Regions from separate parts of the Bradyrhizobium sp. WSM1417 genome, predicted to be linked through region 1. Evidence: predicted binding sites of a transcription regulator. Region 1 holds the regulator's gene; each other region holds the start of a gene.
What was found. Region 1 encodes PhoB, which activates phosphate uptake and scavenging genes when phosphate is short. Its sites were predicted from a motif close to TGTCATNNANCTGTCAT; they were not measured.
Positions count from the first base shown of each region.

Region 2: a site for PhoB is predicted at 6,743-6,759, ahead of ugpB (sn-glycerol-3-phosphate ABC transporter substrate-binding protein UgpB). Genes of this name have one in related genera too.
Region 3: a site for PhoB is predicted at 3,780-3,796, ahead of phnF (phosphonate metabolism transcriptional regulator PhnF). Genes of this name have one in related genera too.

Region 1 covers NZ_KI911783.1:447,218-457,850, reverse strand. The annotation lists gene BRA1417_RS0102335 (lysylphosphatidylglycerol synthase domain-containing protein) at 1-43, shown strand, start outside; gene BRA1417_RS0102330 (ATP-binding protein) at 77-1,375, shown strand; gene pstS (phosphate ABC transporter substrate-binding protein PstS) at 1,519-2,532, shown strand; gene pstC (phosphate ABC transporter permease subunit PstC) at 2,631-3,620, shown strand; gene pstA (phosphate ABC transporter permease PstA) at 3,625-4,470, shown strand; gene pstB (phosphate ABC transporter ATP-binding protein PstB) at 4,467-5,288, shown strand; gene phoU (phosphate signaling complex protein PhoU) at 5,299-6,015, shown strand; gene phoB (phosphate regulon transcriptional regulator PhoB) at 6,039-6,746, shown strand; gene BRA1417_RS0102295 (GcrA family cell cycle regulator) at 6,965-7,477, opposite strand; gene BRA1417_RS0102290 (aspartate aminotransferase family protein) at 7,933-9,135, shown strand; gene argF (ornithine carbamoyltransferase) at 9,135-10,082, shown strand; gene BRA1417_RS0102280 (Hsp33 family molecular chaperone) at 10,322-10,633, shown strand, end outside.
Region 2 covers NZ_KI911783.1:857,393-868,025, reverse strand. The annotation lists partial or broken gene BRA1417_RS43595 (transcriptional regulator) at 1-25, shown strand, start outside; gene BRA1417_RS0104165 (tetratricopeptide repeat protein) at 79-1,242, shown strand; gene BRA1417_RS0104160 (DUF1150 domain-containing protein) at 1,453-1,725, opposite strand; gene BRA1417_RS0104155 (Hsp20 family protein) at 1,777-2,202, opposite strand; gene BRA1417_RS0104150 (sn-glycerol-3-phosphate import ATP-binding protein UgpC) at 2,497-3,576, opposite strand; gene ugpE (sn-glycerol-3-phosphate ABC transporter permease UgpE) at 3,582-4,430, opposite strand; gene ugpA (sn-glycerol-3-phosphate ABC transporter permease UgpA) at 4,430-5,311, opposite strand; gene ugpB (sn-glycerol-3-phosphate ABC transporter substrate-binding protein UgpB) at 5,360-6,676, opposite strand; gene BRA1417_RS0104130 (CaiB/BaiF CoA-transferase family protein) at 7,093-8,310, opposite strand; gene BRA1417_RS0104125 (organic hydroperoxide resistance protein) at 8,486-8,911, opposite strand; gene BRA1417_RS0104120 (MarR family winged helix-turn-helix transcriptional regulator) at 9,062-9,523, shown strand; gene BRA1417_RS44630 (GIY-YIG nuclease family protein) at 9,527-9,763, opposite strand; tRNA gene BRA1417_RS0104110 (tRNA-Ala) at 9,922-9,997, opposite strand; gene BRA1417_RS0104105 (TIGR02300 family protein) at 10,064-10,474, opposite strand; gene aroA (3-phosphoshikimate 1-carboxyvinyltransferase) at 10,587-10,633, shown strand, end outside.
Region 3 covers NZ_KI911783.1:274,140-284,772, reverse strand. The annotation lists gene phnC (phosphonate ABC transporter ATP-binding protein) at 1-52, shown strand, start outside; gene phnD (phosphonate ABC transporter substrate-binding protein) at 116-1,051, shown strand; gene phnE (phosphonate ABC transporter, permease protein PhnE) at 1,128-2,012, shown strand; gene phnE (phosphonate ABC transporter, permease protein PhnE) at 1,970-2,857, shown strand; gene phnF (phosphonate metabolism transcriptional regulator PhnF) at 3,018-3,746, opposite strand; gene phnG (phosphonate C-P lyase system protein PhnG) at 3,917-4,330, shown strand; gene phnH (phosphonate C-P lyase system protein PhnH) at 4,335-4,943, shown strand; gene BRA1417_RS0101450 (carbon-phosphorus lyase complex subunit PhnI) at 4,948-6,051, shown strand; gene BRA1417_RS0101445 (alpha-D-ribose 1-methylphosphonate 5-phosphate C-P-lyase PhnJ) at 6,048-6,944, shown strand; gene phnK (phosphonate C-P lyase system protein PhnK) at 6,937-7,734, shown strand; gene phnL (phosphonate C-P lyase system protein PhnL) at 7,757-8,455, shown strand; gene BRA1417_RS0101430 (alpha-D-ribose 1-methylphosphonate 5-triphosphate diphosphatase) at 8,467-9,621, shown strand; gene phnN (phosphonate metabolism protein/1,5-bisphosphokinase (PRPP-forming) PhnN) at 9,618-10,214, shown strand; gene BRA1417_RS0101420 (pyridoxamine 5'-phosphate oxidase family protein) at 10,237-10,633, shown strand, end outside.

The DNA of each region.
Region 1 (10,633 bases):
TGAAGCCGCTTACGTGAGAAAGCGCAGCGACAGCGGCGCCTGACAGGCGCAAGGTCCTTTGGAGAAGCCCGCCCCGATGGCGATCGACGCCCCATCTTCTCCCTCCTCCCAGCCCTGGTCCGACCGGCTGCGGCACTCGACCGTCATCCTGATCGCCGCGGCGCTGGCGCTGTCGGTGGTGGTCTCGCTGGGCGAATTGTCGGCACTGCATGCGATTGCGGTGTTGCTCTGCATCGCGGCCGCAGCGCTGATCCCCTGGCGCCTGCACGATACCGCCGCCTCGCGCGAAGAGACCCGCCGCGTCAACCCGGTCGAGAGCGCGGCGGTGGCCGCTGTTGTCGCCGGCATGCCCGATCCCGCGGTGCTGCTCGACCGCGCCGGCCGCGTCATCCATCTCAACACCGCGGCCGCCCAGCTCGCGCCGGCGCTGCGCCGGAATGAGCTCGCCCAGTTCGCGCTGCGCTCGCCCGAGATCATCACGGCGCTGCGCGAGTCGATCGCGACCACCGAGCCGCGGCGCGCGACCTATCTCGACCATGTCCCGGTCGATCGCTGGATGGAGTTGACCATCACGCCGGTGCCGGTGCCGACGACCTTCGGCGGCGCCGACAAATGCATGCTGATGACCTTTCACGACCAGACGCCGCTGCGCCGGGTCGAGGAGATGCGGGCCGATTTCGTCGCCAATGCCAGCCACGAGCTGCGCACGCCACTGGCCGCGCTGTCCGGCTTCATCGACACGCTCCAGGGCCAGGCCAAGGACGATCCCAAGGCGCGCGAGCGCTTCCTCGGCATCATGCACAATCAGGCCACCCGGATGGCCCGCCTGATCGACGATCTCTTGTCGCTGTCGCGGGTGGAGCTGTCGGCCCATGTGCGGCCCGACACCCTGGTCGACCTGCTGCCGATCATCTTGCAGGTCGCCGATGGACTCGAGCCACTGGCGCGGGAACGCCAGGTCGAGGTCGAGACCCAGCTGCCGGAGAGCCCGGTGCTGATCGCGGGCGACCGCGAGGAGCTGCTCCGCCTGTTCGAGAATTTGATCGAGAACGCGCTCAAATACGGCGCCGCGGGCGGTCGCGTCATCGTGTCGCTGACGTCCAGTTCCGCCCCTGATGGAACTCAGGAAATCCGGGTCCTGGTCCGGGATTTCGGCCCCGGCATCGCGCCGGAACATTTGCCGCGGCTGACCGAGCGCTTCTACCGGGTCGATGTCGGCGACAGCCGCTCGCAGGGCGGCACGGGCCTCGGATTATCGCTGGTGAAACATATTCTTAACCGCCATCGCGGCCGGCTTTTGATCGAAAGTGTGCCCAAACAGGGCGCCACTTTCACCGCCTGTTTTCCCCAGGTCAGGCCTGCGGCTCTGAGCTAAATTCGAGCAATTTCAGTTGCTTAACACTGTCATCCGACTGTCACCAAACCTTCGTAAAAGCTCAGCTGTCCGCTCCTAAAGGGGCGGCACGGGGAGCGCGATCGGGCGCGGATGGCGCTTCGCTCCCCTGTATGGAGACCAGCATGAATTTCCTCAAAACACTCGTCGCTGCTGGCATGGTCGCCGCATCGACGACGGCGGCCTTTGCTGCCGACATCACCGGAGCCGGCGCGACGTTCCCGTTCCCGATCTATTCCAAATGGGCCGGCGCCTACAAGAAGGAGACCGGCAACGGTCTGAACTACCAGTCGATCGGCTCCGGCGGCGGCATCAAGCAGATCCAGGCCAAGACCGTGACCTTCGGCGCCAGCGACGCGCCGCTCAAGGCCGAGCAGCTCGAGAAGGACGGCCTCGTCCAGTGGCCGATGGTGATGGGTGCCATCGTTCCCGTCGTCAACATCGAGGGCGTGAAGCCCGGTGAAATGGTGTTCGACGGCGAGACGCTGGCCAGCATCTATCTCGGCAAGATCACCAAATGGGACGACGCGGCGATCAAGAAGCTCAACCCGAACGTGAAGCTGCCCTCGGAGGCCATCACCGTGGTCCGCCGTTCGGACGGCTCGGGCACCACCTTCAACTTCACCAACTACCTCGCCAAGGCCAGCGCGGACTGGAAGAGCAAGGTCGGTGAGGGTACCGCCGTCGAGTGGCCGGTCGGCGTCGGCGCCAAGGGCAACGAAGGCGTGTCGGGCAACATCGGCCAGACCAAGAACTCGATCGGCTATGTCGAGTACGCCTATGCCAAGCAGAACAAGCTGACCTACACCGGTCTCGTCAACAAGGCCGGCAAGTCGGTGCAGCCCACCGTCGAAGCCTTCCAGGCGGCCGCCTCCAACGCCGACTGGGCCAAGGCTCCCGGCTACTACGTCATCCTGACCGACCAGCCCGGCGAGAAGTCCTGGCCGATCACGGCGGCGACCTTCATCCTCATGCACAAGGACGCCACCGACAAGGCGGCTTCGCAGGAAGCCATCAAGTTCTTCCGCTGGGCCTTCAAGAGCGGCGGCAAGGCGGCTGAAGAGCTCGACTACATCCCGATGCCGGACCCGGTCGTTCAGCTGATCGAGAAGACCTGGGCTGCCGACATCAAGAGCTAGGCTCGCGACGCTCGTGCCCCGGATGCGCTGCGCCGCATCCGGGGCACGGACCAACAAAAAACGTATACTATTTGGTACAGGGGATCGGCGTGGCAGAGATGGCCGTTCAGAGCGATGTAATCGACGACGCCGGACCGTATGATCGCGCCAAGGCCTTGAGTGCGTTCAAGCTCGGCGACGTCACCTTCTACTGGATCACGCGGCTTTCCGCGATCTCGGTGCTTCTGATCCTCGGCGGCATCATCGTTTCGCTGATCGTCGGCGCCTTCCCGGCGATGAAGGAATACGGCGTCTCCTTCCTGTGGACGCAGCGCTGGGCGCCGTCCGCCGATCCGCCGGTGCTCGGCGCGCTCGGGCCGATGTACGGCACGCTCGTCACTTCCTTCATCGCGATGCTGATCGCCATTCCCGTGGGTCTCGGCATTGCGATCTTCCTCACCGAGCTCTGCCCGCAATGGCTGCGCCGCCCGATCGGCATGGCGATCGAACTGCTCGCCGGCATCCCCTCGATCATCTACGGCATGTGGGGCTTCTTCGTGTTGGGTCCGTTCCTCGCCAACACGTTCCAGCCCTTCATGATCAAGATCTTCGACGGCGTGCCCGTGCTGGGCGCGATCTTCGCAGGTCCCCCGTCCTATCTCAGCCTGTTCAATGCCGCGCTGATCCTCGCCATCATGGTGCTGCCCTTCATCACTTCGATCTCGGTCGACGTGTTCAAGACCGTGCCTCCGGTCCTGAAGGAAGCCGCCTACGGCGTCGGCTGCACCACCTGGGAAGTCGTCCGCAGCGTGGTGATCCCCTACACCCGCGTCGGCGTCATCGGCGGCGTCATGCTGGCGCTGGGCCGCGCGCTCGGCGAGACCATGGCGGTGACCTTCATCATCGGCAACTCGTTCCGGATCTCGTCGTCGATCTTCGCGCCGGGCACCACGATCTCGGCGGCGATCGCATCCGAGTTCGCCGAGAGCGACGGCCTGCACCAGTCCGGCCTAATCCTGCTCGGCCTCCTGCTGTTCGTGCTGACCTTCTTCGTGCTCGCCGCGGCGCGGCTGATGCTGATGCGGCTGGAAAAGAAGGCGGGGAACTAGCGCCATGAATCCGATCTATTCACGCCGCCGCCGCAAGGACATCGTCGTCCGCGGGCTCTGCATCGCCGCAACCGCCTTCGGCGTCACCTGGCTCGCGCTGATCCTGATCACGCTGCTCTACAACGGACTGGCGGGACTCAATGTCCAGCTGTTCACCGAGAATACGCCGCCACCGGGATCGAACGAGGGCGGTCTGCTCAACGCCATCGTCGGCTCGCTGATCATGACCGTGATCGGCGTCGGCATCGGCGCGCCGCTCGGCATGTTCGCCGGCACCTATCTCGCCGAATACGGCCGCAACGACCGGCTGACCTCGGTGATCCGCTTCATCAACGACATCCTGCTCTCGGCGCCGTCGATCATCATCGGCTTGTTTATCTACGGCGCGGTGGTGGTGCCGATGCGCGGCTTCTCGGCGATCGCAGGCTCGCTCGCGCTCGCGGTCATCGTGATCCCGGTGGTGCTGCGCACGACCGAGGACATGCTGCTGCTGGTGCCGAACGCGTTGCGCGAGGCGGCCTCGGCGCTCGGCCTGCCGCGTTCGCTGGTGATCAAGCGGATCGCTTATCGTGCTGCCCGATCGGGTCTCATCACCGGCGTGCTGCTCGCGACCGCCCGCGTCGCCGGTGAAACCGCGCCGCTGCTGTTCACCGCGCTGTCGAACCAGTTCTTCAGCCTCGGCCTGAACAAGACCATGGCGAACCTGCCTGTGACCATCAACAACTTCGTGCAGAGCCCCTATGCCTATTGGAAGCAGTTGGCCTGGAGCGGGGCGCTGCTCATCACCCTGACCGTTCTTGCCCTTAATATTTTCGCGCGCATCCTTGGCGCCGAGAGGACCGCAAAATGAGTGATCTTTCCGTATCGATGAGCGCGTCCGGTGGACTGCCGCACGCGGCGGTGCTGCCCGAGGCGCCCCCCAAGGTGACCGTGCGCAACCTGAACTTCTATTACGGCGAGCACCATGCGCTGAAGAACATCAACCTGACGCTCGGCGCGAACCGCGTCACGGCGTTCATCGGTCCGTCAGGCTGCGGCAAGTCGACCCTGCTGCGCGTCTTCAACCGGATGTACGACCTCTATCCCGGCCAGCGCGCCACCGGTCAGCTCATGCTCGACCAGACCAACATCCTCGACGGCAAGCTGGACCTCAATCTGCTGCGCGCCCGCGTCGGCATGGTGTTCCAGAAACCGACGCCGTTCCCGATGACGATCTACGAGAACATCGCGTTCGGCATCCGTCTCTATGAGAAGATTTCGAAGTCTGAAATGGACGGCCGCGTCGAGAAGGCGCTGCGCGGCGGCGCGCTGTGGAACGAGGTCAAGGACAAGCTCAACGCCTCCGGCCTGTCGCTCTCGGGCGGCCAGCAGCAGCGCCTCTGCATCGCCCGCACCGTCGCGGTGCGGCCCGAGGTGATCCTGTTCGACGAACCCTGTTCGGCGCTCGACCCGATCTCGACCGCCAAGGTCGAGGAGCTGATCCAGGAGCTGTCCGAGGATTACACGATCGCGATCGTCACCCACAACATGCAGCAGGCGGCGCGCGTCTCCGACAAGACCGCCTTCATGTATCTCGGCGAGTTGATCGAGTTCGACGACACCAGCAAGATCTTCACGTCGCCGTCCGACCGGCGCACGCAGGATTACATCACCGGTCGGTTCGGCTAGGAGACGCGAAATGGGTTCTGAACATACCGCAAAGGCCTTCGACACCGACCTCCAGGAACTCACGCGCCTGGTCGCCGAGATGGGTGGCATCGCCGAGCGCATGATCGTCGAGTCCGTCGACGCATTGATCCGCCGCGACGTCCCGCTCGGGCAGCGCGTCGTCGCCATCGACACCGAGCTCGACGCGCTGCAGAAGCGCATCGAGGAGCGTGCGGTGCTCACCATCGCCCGGCGCCAGCCGATGGCGGTCGATCTGCGCGAGATCGTCGGCGCCATGCGCGTCGCGACCGATCTCGAGCGCATCGGCGACCTCGCCAAGAACATGGGCAAGCGCGTCGCGGCGCTGGAGACGGATTTCCATCCGCTCAAGTTGTTCCGCGGCCTCGAGCACATGACCGACCTCGTGCAGCAGCAGGTCAAGTCGGTGCTGGACGCCTATGCCGCGCATGATCTGCCGGCGGCGATGGCGGTGTGGAAGGGCGACGAGGAGGTCGATGCCATCTGCACCTCGCTGTTCCGCGAGCTTCTCACCTACATGATGGAGGATCCGCGCAACATCTCGTTCTGTATTCACCTGATGTTCTGCGCCAAGAACATCGAGCGGATCGGCGACCATGCCACCAACATCGCCGAGACCGTGTTCTACATGATCGAGGGCCAGGCGATCACCGACAAGCGGCCGAAGGGCGACATGACGACCTTCGCCAACACGGTACCGAACACCTGAAGACTTTAAGGAGCGACGACCCGATGGGCGCACGCATTATGGTGGTTGAGGACGAGGAAGCCCTGACCGAGCTTCTCCGCTACAACCTCGAAGGCGACGGCTATGACGTCGAGACGGTGATGCGCGGCGACGACGCCGACACCCGCCTCAAGGAGCACATCCCCGATCTGATCGTGCTCGACTGGATGCTGCCGGGCCTGTCGGGCATCGAATTGTGCCGGCGGCTTCGCACCCGTCCCGAGACCAAGCAGCTCCCGATCATCATGCTCACCGCGCGCGGCGAGGAGAGCGAGCGGGTGCGTGGTCTTGCGACCGGCGCCGACGATTACATCGTCAAGCCGTTCTCGGTGCCGGAGCTGCTCGCGCGCGTGAAGGGCCTGCTGCGGCGCGCGAGCCCGGAGCGCCTCGCCACCGTCCTTGCTTTTGGCGACATCGAGCTCGACCGTGACAAGCGCCGCGTGGCGCGCTCGGGCCGGCCGATCGATCTCGGTCCGACCGAATATCGCCTGCTGGAGTTCTTCCTGGAGCATCCGGGCCGGGTGTTTTCGCGCGAGCAGCTGCTCGACAGCGTCTGGGGCCGCGACATCTATATCGACGAGCGTACCGTCGACGTGCATATCGGCCGCCTGCGCAAGCTGCTCAATCTCGGCCGCGAGCAGGATCCGATCCGCACCGTCCGCGGCGCCGGCTACGCGCTGGATGATCGGTTTGCCAAGGCGGAGCAGGTGTAGGGTTGCAGGCTTGTTTGTTGGCGAGCTGTCCCCGAATTCTTCGACGTCGTCCCGGACAAGCGAGCGCTGATCCGGGACCCATAACCACCGAACGTGGTTTGGCGAAGACTCGGAGTGACCCTTTCGCACGACTACTGCGTGCTCGGAGTATGGGTCCTGGCTTTCGCCAGGACGACACTGAAATTGTTGAACTGTCTTCGCGCGACGACTTGCCGTGATTACCGCGGACCCGGCTTCACCGGTGCGCGGCGCCGATCCGACGCCGGCTGGTACGCGACGCGCGAGTGCTGGGCGCAATAGGGCAGGCCGGACAACGCCCGTCCACCGCAGAAGAAGAAGTCAGGGCTCGAGGGGTCGCCGACCGGCCAGTGACAGGTCGCCTCGTTCAATTCCAGCAGCGACAGCCGCTGGCTCATCGGCACCACGTTGTCGTAGGTGACCGGATCCGGCTCAGCCTCGACCTCGAAGGCCTGCGCCAGCGCGGTGTTGCCGCGCGAGATCGGGCGGCTCACCCGCATCATGTGCTGCGCGGGGCGCGCCTTGCGCGGCCGCGGCGCTGCCGATGATGGGCTCTTGGCGCGGCCCGAAAGGCCGAGCCTGTGCACTTTGCCGATCACGGCATTGCGGGTCACATTGCCGAGCTCCGCCGCGATCTGGCTGGCCGAAAGTCCGGCCTCCCAGAGCTTTTTCAGCTGCTCGACGCGATCATCGGACCAGGTCAAAACCGTCATTGCACCCTTTCCCTCGCTGCGCGCCAGCCATCCTGGGGCCTCGCAGCGAATGCCTAAGCCTTCAAAAACCCGTGCCGCCAGAATCCCTTAAGGCTCGCCGGGCGCGTCTTGAACGCCCGAACGTTTACGCCGGTACATAAGGACTTAAAGATCAGAACCACTGCACGAGATGTCGTATCTGACAATCCAAACGCTACAATATGGCGTGACTCCCGCGCAAGAGTCCGCCGACTCGCTTCCACATGTTCCGTGGCTAAATCTCGCAAAATCGGCACCGCAAGACTACGGATTCAGCGTTTCGCGAGGCTTTCCGGGCGGCATTGACACCCGTTTCACCAGGCCTAAGATAGTCGCACGTGCCGCCCTCAAGAGGCGGCACGTTTCGTTTTCCGGGCCGGTCGATGGTGCGTTGCGCAATGCACGCTCACACCGTCCGCAACATTCAAGTGACTCTCATGACTAACAGCGCAGCGCCGCATTTGCTCCCCGTTTTCGCCAGGTCCGACCTCGGTTTCGAGCGTGGCGAAGGCTGCTGGCTGATCGCGACCAATGGCGAGCGCTATCTCGATTTCACCTCCGGGGTGGCGGTGAATGCGCTCGGCCATGCCCATCCGGCGCTGGTCGCGGCGTTGCAGGAGCAGGCCACGAAGCTCTGGCACATGTCGAACCTATTCCAGAGCCCGGACGGCGAAAAGCTCGCCGCGCGTCTGTGCAATGAAAGTTTTGCGGATTTCGTGTTCTTCTGCAATTCCGGCGCCGAAGCGCTGGAATGCGTGATCAAGCTGGTCCGCCATTATCACTTCTCCAACGGGCATCCGGAGCGCTATCGCATCATCACCTTCGAAGGCGCCTTCCACGGCCGCACGCTGGCGACGCTGGCCGCGACGGGTTCGGCAAAATATCTCGAAGGTTTCGGCCCCCCGATGGAGGGCTTCGACCAAGTTGCGCATGGCGATATCGACGCGGTGAAAAAGGCGATCGGTCCGCAGACCGCCGGCATCCTGATCGAGCCGATCCAGGGCGAGGGCGGTGTGCGTTCGGCAACGCCCGCCTTCCTGAGGGCGTTGCGCCAGCTCTGCGACGAGAAGGGTCTGTTGCTCGCCTTCGACGAGGTGCAGACCGGCATGGGCCGCACCGGCGATCTGTTCGCGTACCGCCGCCTTGGCGTCGAACCCGACGTGATGTCGCTGGCCAAGGCGCTCGGCGGCGGCTTCCCGATCGGCGCCTGCCTCGCGACCGCGGAAGCAGCGTCCGGCATGACGCCGGGCTCGCACGGCTCGACCTTCGGCGGCAATCCGCTCGCGATCTCGGCTGCGAACGCCGTGCTCGACGTCATGCTCAAGCCCGGCTTCTTCGACCACGTGCAGAGGATGTCGCTGCTGCTGAAGCAGAAGCTCGCTTCCGTGATCGACCGCCACTCTGACGTCGTCAGCGAAGTGCGCGGCGAGGGCCTTCTGATCGGCATCAAGGCCGTGGTGCCTTCGGGCGATCTCGTTGCAGCATTGCGCGCCGAAAGGCTGCTCACCGTCGGTGCCGGCGACAATGTCGTGCGTTTCCTGCCGCCTTTGATCGTCACCGAAGCCGAGATCGAGGACAGCGTCGGGCGGCTCGAGCGCGCCTGCACCGCGTTATCCGGCAACAAGCGGGCGGCAAGCTGATGAGCAAGTCGTCCGATAAAACACCCAACAAAACACCGAAGCACTTCCTCGATATCAACGAGCTGCCGCTGTCGGAGCTCAAGCGCATGCTCGCCGCGTCCACCGCGATGAAGGCGAAGCAGAAGGCGCATCAGCCGGTCAGGCCGCTCGAAGGCAAGACGCTGGCGATGATCTTCGAGCGCCCCTCGACGCGGACGCGGGTGTCTTTCGACGTCGCCATGCGCCAGCTCGGCGGCGAGCCCATCATGCTCACCGGCGCCGAGATGCAGCTCGGCCGCGGCGAGACCATCGCCGACACCGCGCGCGTGCTGTCGCGCTATGTCGACGCCATCATGATCCGCATCCTCAATCACGACGCCCTGCTGGAGCTTGCGGCGAACGCCACCGTACCCGTCATCAACGGCCTGACGCGGCGCTCGCATCCCTGCCAGGTGATGGCCGACCTCATGACCTACGAGGAACATCGCGGCCCGATCGAGGGCAAGACCGTGGCCTGGACCGGCGACGACAACAACGTGCTGGCGTCGTGGGCGCACGCCGCCGAGCGCTTCAAGTTCCAGCTCAATGTCGCGACGCCTCCGGAGCTCGCGCCGAAAAAGGCGATGCGCGACTTCATCAAGGCGACCGGCGCGCCGATCATGCTCGGCACGGATGCCGAAGCCGCCGTGCGCGGCGCCGATTGTGTTGTGACCGACACTTGGGTGTCGATGGGCGACAAGGAAGGCGAGCATCGCCATAACGTGCTCAAGCCTTATCAGGTCAATGCCCAACTGATGTCGCTGGCCAAGCCCGATGCGCTGTTCATGCACTGCCTGCCCGCCCATCGCGGCGAGGAGGTCACCGACGAGGTGATCGACGGTCCGCAATCCGTCGTATTCGACGAGGCCGAAAACCGCCTGCACGCGCAGAAGGGCATTCTGGCCTGGTGCTTCGACGCGGTGAAGTAACCGGGCCGGTGAAGTAGTTTTGGATCGTCGTCCTGGCGAAAGCCAGGACCCATTACCACCGGCCGTGGTTTGGCGAAGATCGGAAATTGTCATCGCATGCCGCGACTTCTCCCTGGGGTAATGGGTCCTGGCTTTCGCCAGGACGGCACTGAATTTGCCGTATCGTGATCAAACCAGTGTCCAGATGGGCTGCCCTCACCCCCCTTCCAATTCCGCCTTCCGACCCCAGATAAAGCGCCATGGTTTCCCAATCCCCTGACATGAAAACCGGGCCCGAGGGCCCGGTTCGCGCGCCATCCGCGGTTCCGATCGATGACGCCGTGCTGCCCTACGAGGTCGACGCGCTCGATGTGCGCGGTCGGCTGGTGCGGCTTGGTCCGGCGCTCGACGAGATCCTGACCAAGCACGATTATCCGGCGCCGGTCGGCAAGCTGCTCGGCGAGGCCATCGTGCTGACCACGCTGCTCGGCTCGGCGCTGAAGTTCGAGGGCCGCTTCATCCTCCAGGCCCAGACCGACGGTCCGGTGTCGTTCCTGGTCGTGGACTACCAG
Region 2 (10,633 bases), 410 kb from region 1:
GCTGCCGCCGGCAACTGCGGCGTAACCCTTTCTCTCTCGAACCGACGCAGCGCCGTCTGCGACTTATTGGGCAGCCGGGTGCTGCGATATTTCGTCTCCGGCACGGTTTCGGCGCGGGGATTTTGCGAGATGATTTGCGGTTCGATCGGCCGAGTTTTTGGTCTGCTTTGCTCCATCACCATTGTCGCCACCGCCGTGGCCCGCGCCGACGAGGCGTCCAACGACCGCGTCATCGCGGAGAAGACCGAGATCATTGCAGCCGATGCGACCAATGCGGTCGCTTACGAGCTCCGCGGCGAAGCCTACTACATCAAGCACGACTGGAATCGCGCCTTCGAGGATTGCGGCGCCGCGATCCGGATCGATCCGAATTTCGGGCGGGCCTATCACTGCCGCGGGCGCGCCTATTCTGCCAAAGGCGATCGCGATCACGCCATGATCGACTACAACGAGGCCATTCGCCTCGACCCAAATTATGGGGCGTCCTACACCTCGCGCGCCGAGGCGTATTTCAGCAGGGGCGATTTCGATCGCGCGATCGCCGGCTTCACCGAGGCCATGGAACGCAGCCCCAAGCAGGCTTACCGCGCGCTCGTCATGCGAGGGGAGGTGTATGCAGCGAAGGGCGACACCGATCACGCCGTCGCCGATTACAGCGAGGCGATGCAACGCAATCCGGCCGCCGCCTGGCCCTACGAGTTGCGAAGCACCGTTCGCCTCAACAAGGGCGAGATCGATGCCGCTCTGGACGACTGCGACAGCGCCGTCCGCCTCGAGCCCGGAAGGGCCGGCGGCCACTATTGCCGGGCCATGGTGTTCCTGAAGAAGGATGATGCCGACAACACGATCCGGGAGCTGGATGAAGTTACCAGGATTACGCCGTCTTTCGAGAAGGCCTATCTCGTTCGCGGCGTCGTCCTGCACAGGAAGGGCGACGACAAACGCGCCCTTGCCGATTTCGACGAAGTGATCCGATTACGGCCGGAGAATTCGGGAGCCTACAGCAGTCGCGGCGGTCTGTTTCGGGACATGGGACAGCACGATCGCGCGCTCGCCGACTACAACGAGGCGATCAGGCTCGATCCGAAAAGCCAGCTCGCCCTGGTCAACCGCGCTCTCCTCTACATGATGATGTCCGACCCAAAACATGCGCGCGCGGATTTCAACAGCGTGCTCGCGCTGCCACTGAGCGACAAATGGGCCGTGGACACGGCGCGCGAAGGACTTGGCTTTGTGAAGTGATGGCGGAGCCGCGCGCTCTCGACTCCGTCATTGCGAGGAGCTCTTGCGACGAAGCAATCCAGACTGCCTCCACGGGAAGATCCTGGGTTGCTTCGCTGCGCTCGCAGTGATGACGTGGAAACTTCATCAGCCGAATAAAAACGGGCACGCCTTCCTGCGAAGGCATGCCCGCTTGAAACTCTATTCGTGCGACGTGCGACGTGCGCGTGCTCAGTGCACGCTCACCGCTTGCAGCTCGTTGCTCCAGGCGTTGGCGATGGCGGCTTCGCGGCTGTCGGTCAGCATGATCGGCGTGCCGTCGGCGGCGTGGAGCGCGAAGAGCTTGAGGCCCGGCGCGATCTTCGGCGCTTCGGGAAACAGGCCCGGCACATCCTCGGAGCGGATCTGCTTCACATAGGCGATATGGCCTTCGCCGAGGGTTGCCAGCGTCTCCGGCGAGACGTTTTTGGCTTCGTATTCGAACGCAACGTGACCTTCACTCATGGTCTCGACTCCTTCACAGAAACTAAGCGGTCGAGTCCGCTACTCGTTCCATTATTCGTGCTCATTGATAGCGATTGTCTTAACGATCCTCTCCGGTTCCGGCCGGGCAAGATCGATCGCCAGCAATCCGTTCTTCAGATCCGCACCCAGCACCAGCATCCCCTCCGCCAGCACGAAGGTGCGCTGGAAGTGGCGCGCGGCGATGCCGCGATGGATGTATTGCCGGGTCTTGTCGTCCTGCTGCCGCCCGCGAATGACGAGCTGGTTTTCCTCAATGGTTACATCGAGTTGGTCGCGGGTGAATCCGGCGACCGCCAGCGTGATTCGCAAACGCTCCGGCTGGCCCTCCGACCGGTCGCACCTCTCGATATTGTAAGGAGGGTAACCGTCGGCGCCTTTGACGACCCGATCGAGCACGCGCTCGATCTCGTCGAAGCCCAGAAGGAACGGACTGGAAAGCGTGGGAACACGAGACATAGTTTACAAAGTCCTCTCGAAGCGACTTTGGTGCATCAGGGCCCGTACAGGCACCCCTTGATCAGCAATATGGGCATATCCGCGTGTGGGTTCAAGGACGTAGCCGGGGGCTGTGGATTGGCAGCTCACCCGCTCTGCCATGCACAAAGGCTGACTTGCCGTCATGGCGCGAAACGCCTGCGACAAGCGCGGCACGACTAATTTGCGGCGCGATTTTTCTCAACGAAAACAAACCCCCTTCTACTGTGCATGGGGTTGTTTTCGCGTTTTTTGACGACGGCCCCGTGGAACCGGTCAGGCCTCGATCCGCGTCCGTCCGTCGCCGCTGAACAGATGCAGCTTTTGGCGCATCGCTGCGACGCGGATCTTCGCGCCGATCGGCGGCGCCTCCGAGCCGGGAATGCGGACGATGACCTCGCCGGGCGGCAGCTCGCCGGGATTGGCGGCGATGCGCTGCTCGTCCTGAGCCCGCGTGCCGTAGACGAAGGTTTCGGCGCCGACGCGCTCGATCGCTTCCACGGTGAGCGGCAAGGCAACGCCGCCGGCGGGGGTCTGGTCGGTGATGACGAAGTCCTCCGGGCGAATACCGAGGATTCCGGCGTCGGTGCTGCCCAGCTGCGACTTGATCTCGTCGGCGCGAATCGACATCAGATTCATGGGCGGCGCACCGATGAAGGAGGCGACGAAGGTCGTCGCCGGCTTCTCGTAGATCGCGAGCGGATTGCCGACCTGCTCGACCTGGCCGCCATTCATCACCACGAGAATGTCGGCGAGCGTCATCGCCTCGAGCTGGTCGTGGGTGACGTAGATCGACGTGGTGTTGAGCCGGCGCTGCAATTTTCGGATCTCGACCCGCATCGCGATGCGGAGTTTTGCGTCGAGATTGGACAGCGGCTCGTCGAACAGGAACACCTTTGGCTGGCGCACGATGGCGCGACCCATGGCGACGCGCTGGCGCTGGCCGCCGGAGAGCTGGCGCGGCTTGCGCTCCAGCATCGAGGTGAGCTCGAGCACGCGCGCGGCTTCGTCGACGCGGCTCTTGACCTCGGCCTCCTTCATGCCGCGGTTGCGCAGGCCGTAGGCCATGTTGTTGAAGACGCTCATATGCGGATAGAGCGCGTAGTTCTGGAACACCATCGCGATGTCGCGATCGGCGGGCTCGATCTGGTTGACGACGCGGCCGCCGATGTCGATCTCGCCGCCGGTGACGGTCTCGAGACCGGCGACCATGCGCAGCAAGGTCGACTTGCCGCAGCCGGAGGGTCCGACCAGCACGCAGAATTGTCCGTCGCCGACATCGACGTTGACACCCTTGATGGCCTCGAAGCCGCCGGGATAGGTCTTGCGGACGTTGCGCAGGGTGACGTTAGCCATGGGATTTACTTTTCCGTCTCCACGAGTCCGCGCACGAACAATTTCTGCATCACGACGACGACGAACACCGGCGGCAGCATCGCAAGCACGGCGGTCGCCATCACGATCGGCCATTCGGTCAGCGCGTCGGTGGTGGTGATCATCTTGCGGATGCCGACCTGGATGGTCTGCATGTCGTCGCGGGTGGTGATCAGCAGCGGCCAGAGATATTGATTCCAGCCGAGGATGAAGAGGATCACGAACAGCGCCGCCATGTTGGTGCGCGACAGCGGCAGCAGCGTGTCCCAGAAGAAGCGCAAGGGGCCGGCGCCGTCGATGCGCGAGGCCTCCAGCAGCTCGTCCGGCACCGTCATGAAGAACTGGCGGAACAGCAGCGTCGCGGTGGCCGAGGCGATGAGCGGCAGCGACAGGCCCGCATAACTGTCGAGCATGTGCAGATCGGCGACGATCTTGTAGGTCGGATAGATGCGCACCTCGACCGGCAGCATCAGGGTGATGAAGATGATCCAGAAGATCGGCATCCGGAACGGGAAGCGGAAATAGACGATCGCATAGGCGGAGATGATCGAGATCGCGATCTTGCCGACCGCGATCAGCAGCGCCATCACCAGCGAGTTCAGCATCATGTTGCCGACGGGCTCGCGGGTCGATCCGCTCGTGCCGACGAAAATGGTCTGGTAGTAGACCTCGAAGAAATGACCGCCCGGCAGCAGCGACATCTGCCCGTTGGCGATCAGCGCGTTGTCCTGGGTCGAGGCGACGAACGCGATGTAGACTGGGAAGGCGACGACCGCGATCCCGATCCAGAGGATGATGTGGGCGATGTAGCGCCGGAAGCCCTCTTCCTCGACCATCAGTAGGTCACCTTGCGTTCGACGAAGCGGAACTGGATTCCGGTGAGCACGATGACCATGACCATCAGGATGACCGACTGCGCCGCCGAGCTGCCGAGATTGCCGCCGAGCAAGCCGTCGGAATAGACCTTGTAGACCAGCGTGACCGTCGACGTTCCGGGACCGCCGCGGGTCATGGTGTCGATGATGCCGAACGTGTCGAAGAAGGCGTAGACGATGTTGACCACCAGCAGGAAGAAGATGGTCGGCGACAGCAGCGGGAAGGTCACGGTCCAGAACCGCCGCATCGGACGGGCACCGTCGATCGCGGCGGCCTCGAACACGCTCTTCGGGATCGCCTGCAGGCCGGCGAGGAAGAACAGGAAATTATAGGAGATCTGCTTCCACGCGGCGGCGAGGATGATCAGCGCCGCGGCCTGGTCGCCGTCGAGCAGCGGATTCCAGTCGATGCCCATGTTGCGCAGATAGCGCGAGAGCACGCCGAGCGAGGGATGCAGCATGAAGATCCAGAGCACGCCGACCACGGGCGGCGCCACCGCATAGGGCCAGATCAGGAGCGTGCGGTAGAGCATCGAGCCACGCAGCGGCTTGTCCGCCATCACGGCGAGCAGCAGCGCGAAGGACAGCGACGAGACGGCGATCGCGAACGAGAAGAAGAACGTTCGGACGATCGCCTCGAAATAGGCGGTATCCCCGAACAGCTCGATGTAATTTTCGAACCAGACGAAGGTGGTCGACAGACCGAAGGCGTCCTGCTGCAGGAAGGACTGGATCACGGCCTGCAGGGCCGGCCAGTAGAAGAATATCAGGACAATGGCGAGCTGCGGCGCAACGAGCGCGTATGGCAACAGCTTTGATTGGAAAATGGCTTGCTTTTGCATGATGCCCCGGAGCGGCAGGCCGAGATGATCGGCCTGCCGCTGATCGCCTTACTTGACGGCGGTCTTTTCAAACTGACGCAGCATGGTATTGCCGCGCTCGACGGCTGCATCCAGCGCCTGCTTGGCGGTCTTCTTGCCGGCGAGCGCCTGCTCGATCTCTTCCGCCCAGACGTCTCGCAGCTGAACCATGTTGCCGAGGCGAAGGCCGCGGGAGTTTTCGGTCGGCTCCTTGTTGGTCAGCTCGAGCAGCGGGGTCTCGAGATAGGGCTGGTCCTTGTAGAAGCCTTCTTCCTTCGCCTTGGCGTAGGCCGCCTTGGTGATCGGCAGATAGCCCGAGGCCTTGTGGATATAGACCTGGCGATCGGTGTCCGAGAGGAAGGTCAGGAACTTCGCGACGCCCTTGTATTCCTCGGCCGACTTGCCGCCCATCACCCACAGCGAAGCGCCGCCGATGATCGAGTTCTGCGGCGCGCCCTTCACGTCGGGATAATACGGCATCGGCACCGCGGTGAAGGCGAACTTGGCCTGCGCCTTGACGTTGCCGAAGAACGCCGACGACGTCAGGTAGAGCGGGCATTCGCCCGAGGTGAAGCGGCCCTCGCCGGTGTTGGTGCGGCCGGCATAGTCGTAGGTCTTGTCCTTCTGCAGCTCGACCAGCTTCTCGAGATGCTTGACCTGGAGCGGACCATTGAACTCGAGCTTGGTGTCGAAGCCGTCGAGGCCGTTGGCCTTGCTCGACAGCGGCATGTTGTGCCAGGCGGAGAGCTGCTCGAGATTGACCCAGGTGACCCAGGAATTGGAGAACCCGCAGGTCGCATGACCGTTGTCATGGAGCTTCTTGGCGGCCTCAAACGTTTCGGGCCAGGTCTTTGGGATCGCGACATTGGCCTTCTTCAGCTCGTCGAGATTAACCCACATGACGGTCGACGACGAGTTGAAGGGGAACGAGAGCATCTCGCCCTTCGAAGTCGAGTAATAGCCGGTGATGGCGGGCAGGTAGATCTTGGGATCGAACTTCTCGCCGGCCTCAGCCATCAGCTTGTAGACGGGCTTCACAGCGCCGGTCGCGGCCATCATGGTGGCGGTGCCGACCTCGAACACCTGCATGATGTGCGGCGCGTTGCCGGCGCGGAACGCCGCGATGCCCGCGTTCATCGTGTCAGCGTAGTTGCCCTTGTAGGTCGGGATCACCTTGTAGTCGCTCTGCGCGGCATTGAAGTCGTTGGCGAGCTTGACGATGACGTCGTTGTTGGCGCCGGTCATCGCGTGCCACCACTGGATTTCGGTCGCGGCCAAGACCGGCGAGGCCGATAGTCCTACCGTGAGTGCAATAGCGGCAGCCGCTCCAAACTGTCTAAGAGCCATCAAGTAAACCTCCCTTGGCCGTTCTCTTGGGCCGTCAAAAATGATCGCTTGCGCTAGCAGCGCCATATGACGTTCACATGACTGTGTAAGCGGCCGAAACGAAAGCGGCAAGCGCTGGAAAAGGGAAGCTGTCAAATAGGCGAATGCCGCGCGCGCGGCGTCCTCCGTTCGCGGCGCACAGAGCGCCCGCACCGCAGTGCGGCATTGGACGTCATCGCGGAATGGCAGTGGAAGATCGCCGATGCCGCTGCGGGCTCGAACACCTCTCCCGTTTGCGGGAGAGGTCGCGCCGAAGGCGCGGGTGAGGGCTCTCTCCGCTTGGGGATTGTCCCGTTGCGGCGACGCCCTCTCCCCAACCCTCTCCCGCAAGCGGGCGAGGGAGCGCACCTGCGGTGAGGCTCGATCTTCGTCTTATCTCAGCGCTTGCGCTCGGGTCCGCAGACCGTGCCCTGCTCGACCATCGCGTCGATCTCGGACCTGGAGTAGCCGAACTCGCCCAACACCTCGGCTGCGTGCTGGCTGAATTTCGGCGGCAGGCGCCGCAGGCTCGGCTTGCTGCGATCGAGCCGGATCGGGGATGCCACGCCCTTGTACCAATCCTTCTCGATGATATCGCCGCGCGCGATCGTGTGCGGGTTGGTCAACGCCTGGTCGATCTTCTGCACGGGCCCTGCGGGCAGGCCCGCGGCGAGCAGGCGATTGCACAGCGGCTCGGCCTCGTGCTGGCTGAACACGGCGGCGAGCTCGGCCCGCAGTGCCTCGCGATTGGCGATGCGGTCCTTGTTGCGCGCAAAGCGCGGATCGGTGCCGAGCTCGGGCTTGCCGATCTCCTTGGCGAGCTTGCGGAAGGTGCCGTCATTGCCGACGCCGATGAAGATGTTGTCGGTCTTGGTCGGGAAGATCGCATAGGGCACGAGGTTGGGATGCTCGTTGCCGGTGAGCGACGGCGGCTTGCCATGCATGAAATAATTCGCGGTGTGCGGATACATGATGGCGAGACCGGTCTCGTACAGCGTGGTCTCCAGGAATTGGCCTTGGCCCGAACGCTGCCGCTCCGACAGCGCCATCAGGATGCCGATCGCCGCATAGAGGCCGGTGCCGATGTCGACCAGCGGCACGCCGATGCGCATCGGTCCGCTCTCGGGCGAGCCGGTCGCCGCGATCATGCCGGTCATGGCCTGGATGATGGCGTCATAGCCGGGATTGCCGCCGCGCGGGCCGTCGGCGCCGAAGCCGCAGATCCGGCAATGCACGAGGCGTGGGAATTTCTCCCGCAACACCTCGTTGCCGATGCCCCATTTCTCCAGCGTGCCCGGCTTGAAATTCTCGATCAGGACGTCGGCGCTCTCCAGCATCTTGAGCAGCACGGTCCGGCCGCCCTCAGAGGCGAGGTCGAGGCCGATCGAGCGCTTGTTGCGGTTGATGCCGATGAAATAGGCCGCGTCCTCCTCGTGGAAGGGAGGGCCCCAGTCGCGCACCTCGTCGCCTGCGGGCGGCTCGACCTTGATCACGTCGGCGCCGTGGTCGGCGAGGATCTGGGTGCAATAGGGACCGCCGAGCACGCGCGTGAGATCGATGACGCGCAGGCCGCTCATTGCGCCCGTGGCAGCTCCAGAACTGGCGGCTTCAGTCATGCCTTCGCGTCCCCTGTGTCGATATTGATCACAGGCCTAGCGAGGTTCGTCTGAGCCGGCAATGGCCTCCTGCGTAGGGCCTCATGCAGGCCGGTTGCCGCAATACCGTGGGATGGCAAATCGAGGGAAGCGGCCGGTCCGAGGGAATTCCGGGCCGGCCGCTTCAGCTAACCGATCAGACGACCGTCAGGCGAACGTCGACATTGCCGCGCGTCGCGTTGGAATACGGGCACACCTGGTGCGCCTTCTCGACCAGCGCCTCGGCTTCCGCGCGGGCGAGGCCCGGCAGCGAGACGGCAAGGTCGATGTCGAGACCGAAGCCGCCGGCCGCGCGCGGGCCGATGCCGACGGTGGAAGTCACAGAGGCGTCGGCCGGAACCTTCGGCCCGCCCTGCGAGGACACGAACTTCATCGCGCCGATGAAGCAGGCGGCATAGCCCGCCGCAAACAGCTGCTCGGGATTGTTGCCGGCGCCGCCGCCGCCGCCGAGCTCCTTCGGCGTGGTGAGCTTGACGTCGAGCGCGCCATCGAGGGTCGCGGCATGGCCGTCGCGGCCGCCGGTGGCCTTTGCGCTGGTCTTGTAGAGGACGTTCACTGACATTCTCGTCTCCCTGTGTTGGGGTGGGTAGGATCTTTATCGCAAACAATTAGATTGCACACAATTGAAATTGCGGCGTCTCACATTTAATTGTTCGCAATTGAATGTGGCGATGGCCGGCCCCAGAATGAGAAAAGCCTCGTGAGATTCTCCATGCCCCGGAAACATTCGGCAGCGGACGCGCCGCTGCGCCTCGACAACCAGATCTGCTTCGCGGTCTATTCGGCCGCGCATGCCTTCAACCGCGTCTACAAGCCGCTGCTGGACCGGCTCGGCCTGACCTATCCGCAATATCTGGTGATGCTGGTGCTGTGGGAGCGCGACGACGTGCCGGTGAAGAGCATCGGCGAGAAGCTGCACCTGGATTCGGGCACGCTGACGCCGCTGCTCAAGCGGCTCGAGGCGGCCCATCTCGTCAAGCGCACCCGCTCGAGCGAGGACGAACGTCAGGTGCTGATCGCGTTGACCCCACAGGGCCACGCCCTGAAGGACAAGGCGCGCGCCGTGCCGCAATCGATCCTGGCGGCATCGGACTGCTCGGTCTCGGAATTGGTCGCGATGAAGGACGAGATTGTGGCGTTGCGCGATCGGTTGAATGCGGCGATCGGGGAGTAGGGGTTAGAGGTGCTTCTTCGCGAAAGCGCGACCGGACGCTGACTTCAGATACTTCTCGAATGCTACGGCTTGCTTCTCGTTGCTGAACGCAACGTAAGTCTTGAGACGCCAAGGCCCGTATTTCGAGGTGTGGGGCACCTCGCCAGCATTGTGCTTTGTCAGTCGGGCGCGCAGATCGTCGGTAATCCCGACATAGAAGTGGAGGGAATCGAGGCTTTCAAGGATGTAGACGTACTTCACAGCACACTCCCCGGTTATCGAGGGAGAGCTTACATCCGCTTCTGATCTGCTGAAGCCCGGCTTCGCCCTTCGGGCTACGCCGCGGCAGCCTTCGCTAGCTTCGCTACGATGGAGCGGAGCTGGCTTGCCGAGCCGTAGCTGGCGAAGCCAGCGAAGGCTGGTGGAGCCAGGCGGGATCGAACCGCCGACCTCTTGCATGCCATGCAAGCGCTCTCCCAGCTGAGCTATGGCCCCTTAACCGTCCGACGCGCCTTGGGCGACGCGTCGGGAAAGACCCAGAACCACAGTTCTGGAATTATCTCAAGTCTCTTCGTCACCGCCGACATCACCAATGATGTCGGTGACGTCCTCATCGCCTTCTTCGTCGTCGGCGATAAAGGTCGAATCGTCGTCGTCATCGTCCTCGATGGTCTCATCGACTTCGATGTCGTCCTCGGATTCGGGCACGACGGCCTTGACCTTGCCGGTGTTCTCCTCGGCATCGGCCTCCTCGAGCGAGACCTCCTCGACCTCCGCCGGCTCCGGCGCGGCGTCGGCGGCAGCGGCTGCGTGGCGGGCTTCGGCGCCGCGGGGTGCGCGAGCCGGCGCGATGGGCGCGATCGGCACGACTTCACCGGTATAAGGCGAGATCACCGGATTCTTGTTGAGGTCATAGAACTTTTTGCCCGTGGTCGGGCAAATACGTTTAGTTCCGAGTTCGGACTTGGCCACGGCAGAGGAATCCTGGAAATGTCTGAAAAGCGGTGCTTCACTTGGCTAGTTGGCGGCCCGCTGTCAATAGCGCATTGCGGGAGAACGACATGCCCGTGACGGCGGGGAGACCATGTGGTACCTGCCCCGCGAGTCCCGCTGGGACGTTTCGGGCCTATC
Region 3 (10,633 bases), 170 kb from region 1:
TGCACCGGTGCGACAGGGCATTCCGGCGCTTGGAACGGCGGCTGCCGCCTGAGCTGCGCCGCATCAGTCATCACCAGTTTTGCGTCAACCGACCTCAACCCATGAAGAGGCTATCATGATTACTCGCAGATTGATTCTTGCCGGCGCCGCCGCGCTCGCGTTCACGGCTTCGGCTTCCGCCGAGGATTGGAAAGCCAAATATCCCGAGCTGACCTTCGCGGTCATTCCGGCGGAAAATGCCTCGGGCGTCACCGAGCGCTGGGCGCCGTTCATGAGCTATCTCTCCAAGGAACTGGGCGTGAAAGTCACGCTGCGCATCGCCAACGACTACGCCGCCGTGATCGAAGGCCAGCGTGCCGGCAATATCCACATCGCGAGCTATGGCTCGGCCTCGTTCGCCCGCGCCCGCCTGACCGGCGTCAAGACCGACGCTTTCGCCAACGACATCAACTCCGACGGCTCGACCGGCTACTACTCGGTGTTCTTCGTCAAGGCGAGCAGCCCTTACAAGAGTATCGACCAGCTCAACGGCAAGAACCTCGGCTTGGTCGACCCGAACTCGACCTCCGGCAACAACGTGCCGCGCTTCGAGCTCGACAAGATGGGCATCACGGATGCCGACACCTATTTCAGCAAGGTCGTCTTCACCGGCAGCCACGAGAACGCGATCCTGGCACTGGCGCAGGGCACGGTGGACGTAGCCGCCAACCAGTGGACCAGCGATGACGATTCGACGCTGGCGCAGATGCTGACCAAGGGCATGCTGAAGAATGCCGACGGCTCGGCGATGAAGAAGGACGATTTCCGCATCATCCACAAATCGGCGCCGATCATCAACGGCCCCTATGCCTACAATTCCGATCTGCCGGAAGAGGCCAAGGCCGCGATCGCCAAGGCGTTCTTCGACGCGCCGGCCAAGGACAAGGCTGCCTTCGACCGCCTCCAGGACGGCCAGAAGAAGGGCTTTCATCCCGCGACCACCAAGGATTGGGATGGCACGATCGAGCTGATCAAGTTCGTCGATGCGCTGCGTAAGAAGAAGGCGTCCTGAGTATCGGGACGATGCCACTGGAGCCGGGTCGATGGACCCGGCTCTTTCTCTTTGATCGACCACCTTTCCTGATCAGATGACCGTCGCGGTTTCGATCCTCCCCGAGCAGCAGCTCGCCGTGCTCAACGCCGCCTATCGCCAGGCGGTCGCGCGCAGGCGATGGCGCCTCCTGTTCGGAGCCGTGGTGTTCGCCGCTGCATTGTGTCTGGCGGCGATCGGCGCCGAAGTGAATCTGCGCACGCTGTTCGCCCACTACGGCAACTTCATCAGCTATTTCGACCGGATCCTCACACTCGACAGCGGACAGCGGGTTTGGACCGATGTCGGCGAATGGCTGTGGGGCTGGCGTAAATGGCTGAGGATGCTGGGCGAGACCCTGCTGATCTCCTATGTCGGCACGTTGATCGGCGCGACTTTTGCATTCTGCCTGAATTTCCTCGCGGCTGAAAACACCTCGCCCGCGCCCTGGCTGCGCTTCACGATGCGGCGCCTGCTCGAATTCGCCCGCACCGTCCCCGGCATCGTCTTTGCGCTGATCTTCGTGATCGCCTTCGGGCTCGGTCCGATGGCGGGTGTGCTGGCGATCGCGATTCACTCTACGGGCGCACTCGGAAAGCTGTTCTCGGAGATCGTCGAGAACGCCGACATGAAGCCGGTCGAAGGCGTCCGCTCAACCGGCGCGAGCTGGCTCTCCTGCATGCGCTTCGCCATCCTTCCGCAGGTCACGGCAGGCTATGCCAGCTACGCGCTGCTGCGTTTCGAGATCAACGTCCGCGAGGCCTCAGTGATGGGATTCGTCGGCGCGGGCGGCATCGGCCAGGAGCTCGTCGTCGCCATCCGCAAGTTCTATTACTCCGACGTCAGCGCCATCCTGCTCACCATCATCGTCACGGTCTTCATCATCGACATCAGCACCGGATGGCTGCGCGGCCGTCTGTTCGGCAAGGAGGCGCGGACGTGACGGGACCGCAGGAGACCGACACCGCGGCGCTTCGCGCGCGCTACCCCGACGTGTTCGCCCGGCCGGCCTCGGCGCGGCTCGCCATGCCGGTGATGATCGTCGCGGCGTTCGCGATCCTGGTCTATGGCCTGGTCGATCTCGATTTCTCGCCCTCGCGCTTCGTCGCCGGTCTCAGTCAGCTCGGCTGGATCAGCCTGATGATGATCCCGCCGGATCCCGGCTCGTCGTTGCCGATCTATCTGAAGGCGCTGGGTGAGACGCTGTCGATCGCGCTGCTCGGCACGACGCTGGCTGCACTGTTCGCGCTGCCGATCAGTCTTCTTGCCGCGCGTAACGTGGTGCCGTCAAAGCTGCTGCGCTTCCCTGTCCGCCGCTTCCTCGATTCGATCCGCGGCATCGACACGCTGATCTGGGCGCTGGTGTGGATCAACGTGGTCGGGCTCGGCCCGTTTGCCGGCGTGCTCGCCATTGCCGTGTCGGATTTCGGCGCCTTTGGAAAGCTGTTCTCGGAGGCGATCGAGGGCGCGGACCAGAAGCAGGTCGAGGGCATCCGCGCCTCCGGTGGCAGCGCGCTGCACGAGATCCGCTTCGGTCTGCTGCCGCAGGTCCTGCCCGTGATCGCCGGCCAAGTGCTCTATTTCATCGAGTCGAACACGCGCTCGGCCACCATCATCGGCATCGTCGGCGCCGGCGGCATCGGCCTCCAGCTCGCGGAGCAGATCCGCGTGCTGGAATGGCAGAAGGTGTCGTTCCTGATCCTGATGATCCTGGTCGCGGTCGCCGCGATCGATTTCGTCTCGGGCAAGCTGCGGTTTGCGATCATTGGCCGAAGGGCGGTGGCGTAGGTCTTCGCCTCTCCCCGCTTGCGGGGAGAGGCCGACGCGCGCAGCGCGGCGGGTGAGGGGGACTCTCCGCGAGTCCGTCTCTTACGATGATTGTGGAGGCAGCCCCTCACCCCAACCCTCTCCCCGTAAGAACGGGGCGAGGGAGAACAAGCAGCCCACCCTACGGCTCCACCAGAAACTCCACCCGCTCCGCGGCAAACCGCGAATGCTTGGTGACCAGCGGCTTGCCGTCGAGAGCGTGGTCGGTGGCATCGACCACCAGGATCGGTCGTCCGAGCGCCAGATCGAGCCGTGCGGCGTCGGTTGCGTCGACGATGCCGGCGGTGATCCGGGTCGCGCCGCGGCGATAGTCGCGAACGCCGTAATGCTCAAGCAACTTCGTCATCGAGCGGGTCGCGGCAAAGACGTCGCCCGCACCGGGGAATAGCTGCGCCGACAGCCAGGTCGTGGAGACGCAGATCGGCGTGCGGTCGGCGAGGCGCATCGCCTCGATCCGCACCAGTGGTGCGCCGGTCTTCAATCCAAGTTCGCGCGCGAGTTCGCGGGTCGCGACATCATCGGACGCCTCGATCAACCGGCCATGCGGTTCGCGGCCGTCCGCGCCGACGATCTCGGAGAAACGGGTCCGCGAGCGCAGCGGGTAGGCGAGCTTCTGCGCCTCGACATAAGTTCCGCTGCCGCGTTCGGCCCGCACGATGCCGCGCTCGGCCAGCGCGGCCAGCGCGCGCCGCACGGTGTGGCGGTTCACGCGATAGGTTTCGGCGATCTCCACTTCGCCCGGCAGCTTGTCGCCGGCCGCAAAGCGGCCGTCGGCGATGCCGCGCTCGATGCCGTCGGCAACGAGGCGCCACAACGCGACGCCGGAGGAGGCTGTGTCCTGCATGCTCATGTGGCCGGGAAGCTACTCCAGAAATCACGCCTTTGTCACGAAACAGTCATGGCGCTCCGCTATCAAGTTGTCTAGTATCATAGACAACTTGGATTCGGCAAGTTCTGCAGAAAGTTTCGGTGGATCTGATGACCCAGCACAACAATCAGCAAGCCCAGCGCCAGGCCGCAATGGCCGTGCTGGCGCACGCGGAGGCGGGCGAGATCGCCGCTCGTCTCAGCGCTCTCGCTTTGCCGGCGCATCAGGATCTGCGCGCGCCGGAAAACGGCCTCGTCATGCTGCGCGGCCGGGTCGGCGGCGACGGTGCGCCGTTCAATATCGGCGAAGCGACAGTGTCGCGCGCGGCTGTCAGGCTCGCGAGCGGCGAGGTCGGTTTCGGCTACACGCTCGGTCGCGACGGCGAGAAGGCGCGGCTGATCGCGCTGTGCGATGCGCTGGTGCAGTCCAGCGATTTCGGCGGCGCAGCGGAGCGCGACATCATCGCGCCGTTGCGTGAGCAACTGATGGTTAAGCGCAAGCAGGCGGCGGCCGAGACCGCCGCGACGAAGGTTGATTTCTACACCATGGTGCGCGGTGAGGGGTGAGATCATGACCACGATTGCGGAACTGCCGCCGGGGTTCGCCGACAAGGTGCTGTCAGCACAATCGACCTTTCGCTCGGTGATGGACGCGATGGCGCGGCCGAGCTCGGTCCGGCGCATCGTGCCGACGTCAGGAGCGCCTCATACGATGATGCGCGGCACGGCCGCGATCGCGCTGACGCTGTTCGACCACGACACGCCGCTCTGGCTCGATGCGCGCATGTCGGACAGCACCGACGTGACAAAATGGCTGAAGTTCCACACGGGCGCGCCGATGGTGCAGGATTCCTCGATCGCAAGCTTTGCGCTGATCAGTGACGGGGCGGCGCTGCCTTCGCTCGAGCGCTTCGCGCTGGGCACCAGCGAATATCCGGATCGGTCGACGACGTTGATCCTGCAGGTCGAGAGCCTGGACGCAGGACGCAGCTTCGAGCTGCGCGGTCCCGGCATCGATGGTGTCGCGACGCTCAAGGCCTCGATCAAGCCGTTCGACTTGTTCGAGCGCCTGCGCGTTAACGAAACGCTGTTTCCGCGCGGCACCGATGTGGTGCTGGTCGCCGACGATGCCTTGGTTGCGATCCCGCGCACCACGCGTGTCGTGAACAAGGGAAGCTAGCCGCATGTATGTCGCAGTCAAAGGCGGCGAACGCGCCATCGAGAACGCCCATCGCCTGCTCGCCAATGCACGGCGCGGCGACCAAAGCGTGCCGGAAATCTCGCTCGACCAGATCTCGGAGCAGCTCGGCCTCGCCGTGGACCGCGTCATGAGCGAAGGCTCGCTCTATGACCGCGAGCTCGCGGCGCTCGCCATCAAGCAGGCGCGTGGCGATTTGATCGAGGCGATCTTCCTGGTCCGCGCCTTCCGCGCCACGCTGCCGCGCTTCGGCGCCAGCGAGCCGGTCGAGACCGGCGCGATGCGGGTGCAGCGGCGGGTGTCCTCGACCTTCAAGGACATTCCCGGCGGCCAGATCCTCGGCCCGACCTTCGACTATACCCACCGTTTGCTCGATCCCTCGCTCGTCGAAGGCTTTGTGCCGGAGCAGCCTGCGACGGCCGAAGCCTCTACGGCGCCCACGCCGCGGGTGACCGATATTCTCGGCCGCGACGGCCTGATCGAATCCTCGCCGCAAGCGGAAGAGGGCGCCAGCGTCGGCGACCTCACCCGCGAGCCGCTGAACTTTCCGGCGGATCGTGACCTGCGCCTGCAAAATCTCGCGCGTGGCGACGAAGGCTTCTTGCTGGCGATGGGCTATTCCACCCAGCGCGGCTATGGCCGCAACCATCCATTCGCCGGGGAAATCCGCTTCGGCGAGGTCGAGGTCGAATTTTCGGCGGAAGACGCCGGCTTCGCCGTGCCGCTCGGCTCGATCGAGCTCACCGAGTGTCAGATGGTCAACCAGTTCAAGGGCTCCGCGACCGAAGCGCCGTGCTTCACCCGCGGCTATGGCCTCGCTTTCGGCCAGAGCGAGCGCAAGACCATGTCGATGGCGCTGGTCGACCGCGCGTTGCGTGCGCGCGAGCTCGGCGAAGAGACACTCGCCCCTGCGCAAGACGAAGAATTCGTGATGTCGCATTCGGACAACGTCCAGGCGACCGGCTTCGTCGAACATTTGAAGCTGCCGCACTATGTCGACTTCCAGTCCGAGCTCGGCCTGTTGCGCAAGCTGCGCAAGGAATTCACCAATGCCAATGCGCCTGATGCCTTGAAGGAGGCCGCGGAATGAACGCGCCCGCCTATAATTTCGCCTATCTCGACGAACAGACCAAACGGATGATCCGCCGCGCGATCCTCAAGGCGATCGCGATTCCCGGCTATCAGGTGCCGTTCGCCAGCCGTGAAATGCCGATGCCCTATGGCTGGGGCACCGGCGGCGTTCAGGTCACCGCCGCGATCCTCGGGCCCGAGGACGTGCTGAAGGTGATCGACCAGGGCTCCGACGACACCACCAACGCGATCTCGATCCGCAAATTCTTCGCCAGGACCGCCGGCGTCGCCACGACAACGGCAACAGAAGAAGCGACCGTAATCCAGACCCGCCACCGCATTCCGGAGAGATCGCTGCACGAGAATCAGGTGCTGGTCTATCAGGTGCCGATCCCGGAGCCGCTGCGCTTCCTCGAGCCGCGCGAGACCGAGACGCGGCGCATGCACGCGCTGGCCGAATACGGCCTGATGCATGTGAAGCTTTACGAGGACATTGCCCGCTTCGGCCACATCGCGACGGCTTACGCCTATCCGGTGAAGGTCAACTCGCGCTATGTGATGGATCCGTCGCCGACGCCGAAATTCGACAATCCCAAGATGGACAATTGTCCGGCGCTGCAACTGTTCGGCGCCGGCCGCGAGAAGCGCATCTATGCGATCCCGCCCTACACGCAGGTGGTGTCGCTCGACTTCGAGGATCACCCGTTCGAGCCATATCGTTTCAACGCGCCTTGCGCGCTGTGCGCCGCGGACAATTCCTATCTCGACGAGATCGTGACCGACGACAAGGGCGGACGCATGTTCGTCTGCTCCGACACGGATTATTGCGAGGGCCGCCAGGCCGCCGGCCATCACGGCAGCCTCAGCGCCGCGCCGTACAAGGACAAGGCGCAGGAGGCATCGAATGGCTGATCAAGACATGCACGAGAACGACGAGCCGCTGCTGGTCGCAAAATCCCTCAGCAAGTCCTACGGCCGTATCGCGGCGTGCCGCGATGTGTCCTTTGCGCTCTATCCCGGCGAGGTGCTGGCGATCGTCGGCGAATCCGGCTCGGGCAAGTCGACGTTGCTCCAGCTCCTCTCGGGTCAGCTCGCGGCCAGCGGTGGGCACGTCTCCTATCGGATGCGCGACGGCGTCACCCGCGATCTCGCCACGCTGGGCGAGGCCGAGCGGCGCTTCCTGTTCCGCACCGACTGGGGCTTCGTTCATCAGGATCCCGCGCAGGGCTTGCGCATGGCGGTCTCGGCCGGCGCCAATGTCGGCGAACGGTTAATGGCGGTGGGTTGGAATCACTACGGCCGCATTCGCGATACCGCGTCGGACTGGCTGACCCGCGTCGAGATCGACATCGCACGCATCGACGACGCGCCGCGTACCTATTCTGGCGGCATGCGCCAGCGTCTCCAGATCGCCCGCAATCTCGTCACCGAGCCGCGGCTGGTGTTCATGGACGAGCCGACCGGCGGCCTCGATGTTTCCGTGCAGGCCCGCCTGCTCGACCTCGTGCGCAGCCTCGTTGCCGAGCTGCACCTTGCGGTCATCATCGTCACCCATGATCTCGCGGTCGCGCGCCTGCTGTCGCACCGGGTGATGGTGATGAAGGGCGGCCGCGTCATCGAGACCGGCCTCACCGACCAGGTGCTCGACGATCCGCGCGAGCCCTACACCCAGCTCCTCGTCTCCTCGATCCTGCCGCCATAAGCCTTCCAAAATGAGTCCTTCAATGACCGCCATGATCGACATCACCGACGCCAACAAGACCTTCACGATGCATCTCCAAGGCGGCATCGAGCTGCCCGTGGTGCGCGGCATGACCTTTCACGTCAATCCGGGCGAATGTGTCGTGCTGTCGGGGCCATCGGGCGCCGGAAAATCGTCGATCCTGAAGATGATCTTCGGCAACTATCGCTGCGACTCCGGCCGCATCGGCATCCGCCATCGCGGCATGTTGGTCGATCTTGCCAACGCCGAGCCGCGGCAGGTCCTCAACATCCGCCGCGCGACCATCGGCTATGTCAGCCAGTTCCTACGCGCGGTGCCGCGCGTCGCGACCGTCGACGTGGTTGCCGAGCCGCTGATCGTCAACGGCATGGCGCGCGCGGAGGCGCAGCGGCGCGCCGGCGAACTGTTGCATCGTCTCAACATCCCCGAGCGGCTCTGGCAGCTGCCGCCCGCGACCTTCTCCGGCGGCGAGCAGCAGCGCGTCAACATTGCGCGCGGCTTCATCTCGGACCTGCCGATCCTGCTGCTCGACGAGCCCACCGCCTCGCTCGACGCCGCCAACCGCGCCGTCGTGGTCGAACTGGTCGCCGAAAAGAAGCGCCACGGCGTCGCCATGGTCGCCATTGTCCATGACGACGAAATCCGTCATCAGATTGCCGACCGCATCGTCGATGTCACCAGCTTCGCCGCCGCGGCCTGAAGGAAATGGACATGAACGCCAAGAAGGACATCGTGATCGCCAACGCCAGGATCGTGCTGGCGGAACGGGTGATCGAGCAGGGCTGGCTCGCTCTCGCCGATGGACGCATTGCCGAGATCGGCGAGGGCAGGGCGCCCACGGGGGCAGAGGATGCCGGCGGCGATCTGATCATGCCCGGCTTGATCGAGCTCCACACCGACCACCTCGAGGCACATTACGTGCCGCGGCCAAAGGTGTTCTGGAATCCGGTCGCGGCCGTCGTCTCCTATGACGGCCAGCTCGCGACATCGGGCATTACCACGGTGTTCGACTCGCTCCGGGTCTGGCGCGAGGACGGCGCCGAGGAAGTCGACGGGCGCGCCGGCGTGCTTGCCGCCGCGATCACGACCGCGCGCGATGCCAATTTGCTGCGCGCCGATCACTTCCTGCATCTGCGCTGCGAAATCCCGATGCCGAGCGTGGTCGAGGAGGCCAGGGAGCTGATCGACCGTCCCGACGTGCGGCTGATGTCGCTAATGGACCACACCCCCGGCCAGCGCCAGTTCCGCGACGAAGGCAAGCTGCGCGACTATTATCGCGGCAAGGGCGGCGGCAAGACCGACGCCCAGCTCGACGAACTGTTCGCGAAGCGTTTCGAGTATCAGAAGGCCTACGCCGCGACCAACATGCGCGAGATCGTGGCGCTGGCACATCAGTACAAGATCCCGCTGGCGAGCCATGACGATACCACCGAGGAGAATGTCGTCGACGCCGTGCGCGATGGCGTTTCGGTGGCGGAATTCCCGACCACGTTGGAGGCCGCGCGCGGCCTGCACGAGGCCGGGATCGACATCCTGATGGGTGCGCCGAACGTCGTGCGCGGCGGCTCGCATTCCGGCAACATCGCCGCGGTTGATCTCGCCCGCGAGGGCCTGCTCGACATCCTGTCATCGGACTACATTCCCTCGAGCCTTCTGATGGCCGCGCTACATTTGCCCGAGCATGTGCCCGCCATCAGTCTTGCGGCGGCGATCCGCACGGTGACGAAGGCGCCCGCGGACGCCGTCGGCCTGTCCGACCGCGGTGAAATCGCGGTTGGCAAGCGGGCCGATCTGATCCGCGTGCATGTTGCTGGCAGCGTCCCTGCGGTCCGCAGCGTTTGGCGCGAAGGGCGCCGCGTCGCATGAGCGAGACCGTCACCGTGGCGGGAGCGCAGACGGGCGCGATCGGGCCCGGGCGGCTCGTGCTCGTGGTCGGTCCCAGCGGTGCCGGCAAGGACACGCTGCTGCGGCTGGCGCGGGCGGCGTGCATCGAGGATCAGGACATCGTCTTTCCGCGCCGTGTCGTGACCCGCGAATCCTCGGCCGACGAAGACAATATTGCGGTGAGCCCTGACGAATTCCGTCGCGCGCGCGAGCATGGCGAATTCGCCGTGCATTGGGAGGCGCATGGCCATTCCTATGCGCTGCCGCTCGACCTCAACGACGACATTCTTGCCGGACGCGCCGTCGTGGCCAACGTTTCGCGCACAGTGATCGGCGCGCTGCGTCAGACCTATGCAAACGTCGTGGTGGTCGCGATCACGGCGCCGCCGGAGGTGTTGGCGCAGCGGCTCGCCGCCCGCGCCCGGCACAGTGACGGCAATATCGTGGAACGGCTGACACGCAGCGTCGGCGATGCATCGGCGCAGGCCGACGTCACCATCCTCAACGCGGGCAGCGCGGAGTATCATGGCCGCCAGCTTCTGCGCGTGATCAGGAATCAAGGCTGGCACGAATAGCCGGCGCAACAAGGAGACTGGAATGTCGGTGATCGAAACGGTCGAGCAGCTGGAGGCCATCTACGGCGTCACCAACGACGCCTCGACCGTGAAAGTCGCCGACCACGTCACCCCGCTCTATCGGGTCTTCATCGAAAAGGCCCCGTTCGCCGCGCTCGCCACCATCGGGCCCGAGGGCATCGACTGCTCGCCGCGCGGCGATCTCTCCGGCTTCGTCCGCATTCATGATCCGAAGACGCTGATGCTGCCGGATCGCCGCGGCAACAACCGGGTCGATTCCTTGCGCAACATCGTGCGCGATCCCAGGGTGTCGCTGATGTTCCTGATTCCCGGCTCCGGCAATGCGGTCCGCGCCAATGGCCGGGCGCATCTGTCCATCGATCCCGAACTGCTCGCTTCCTTCAAGGTCGACGGCAAGG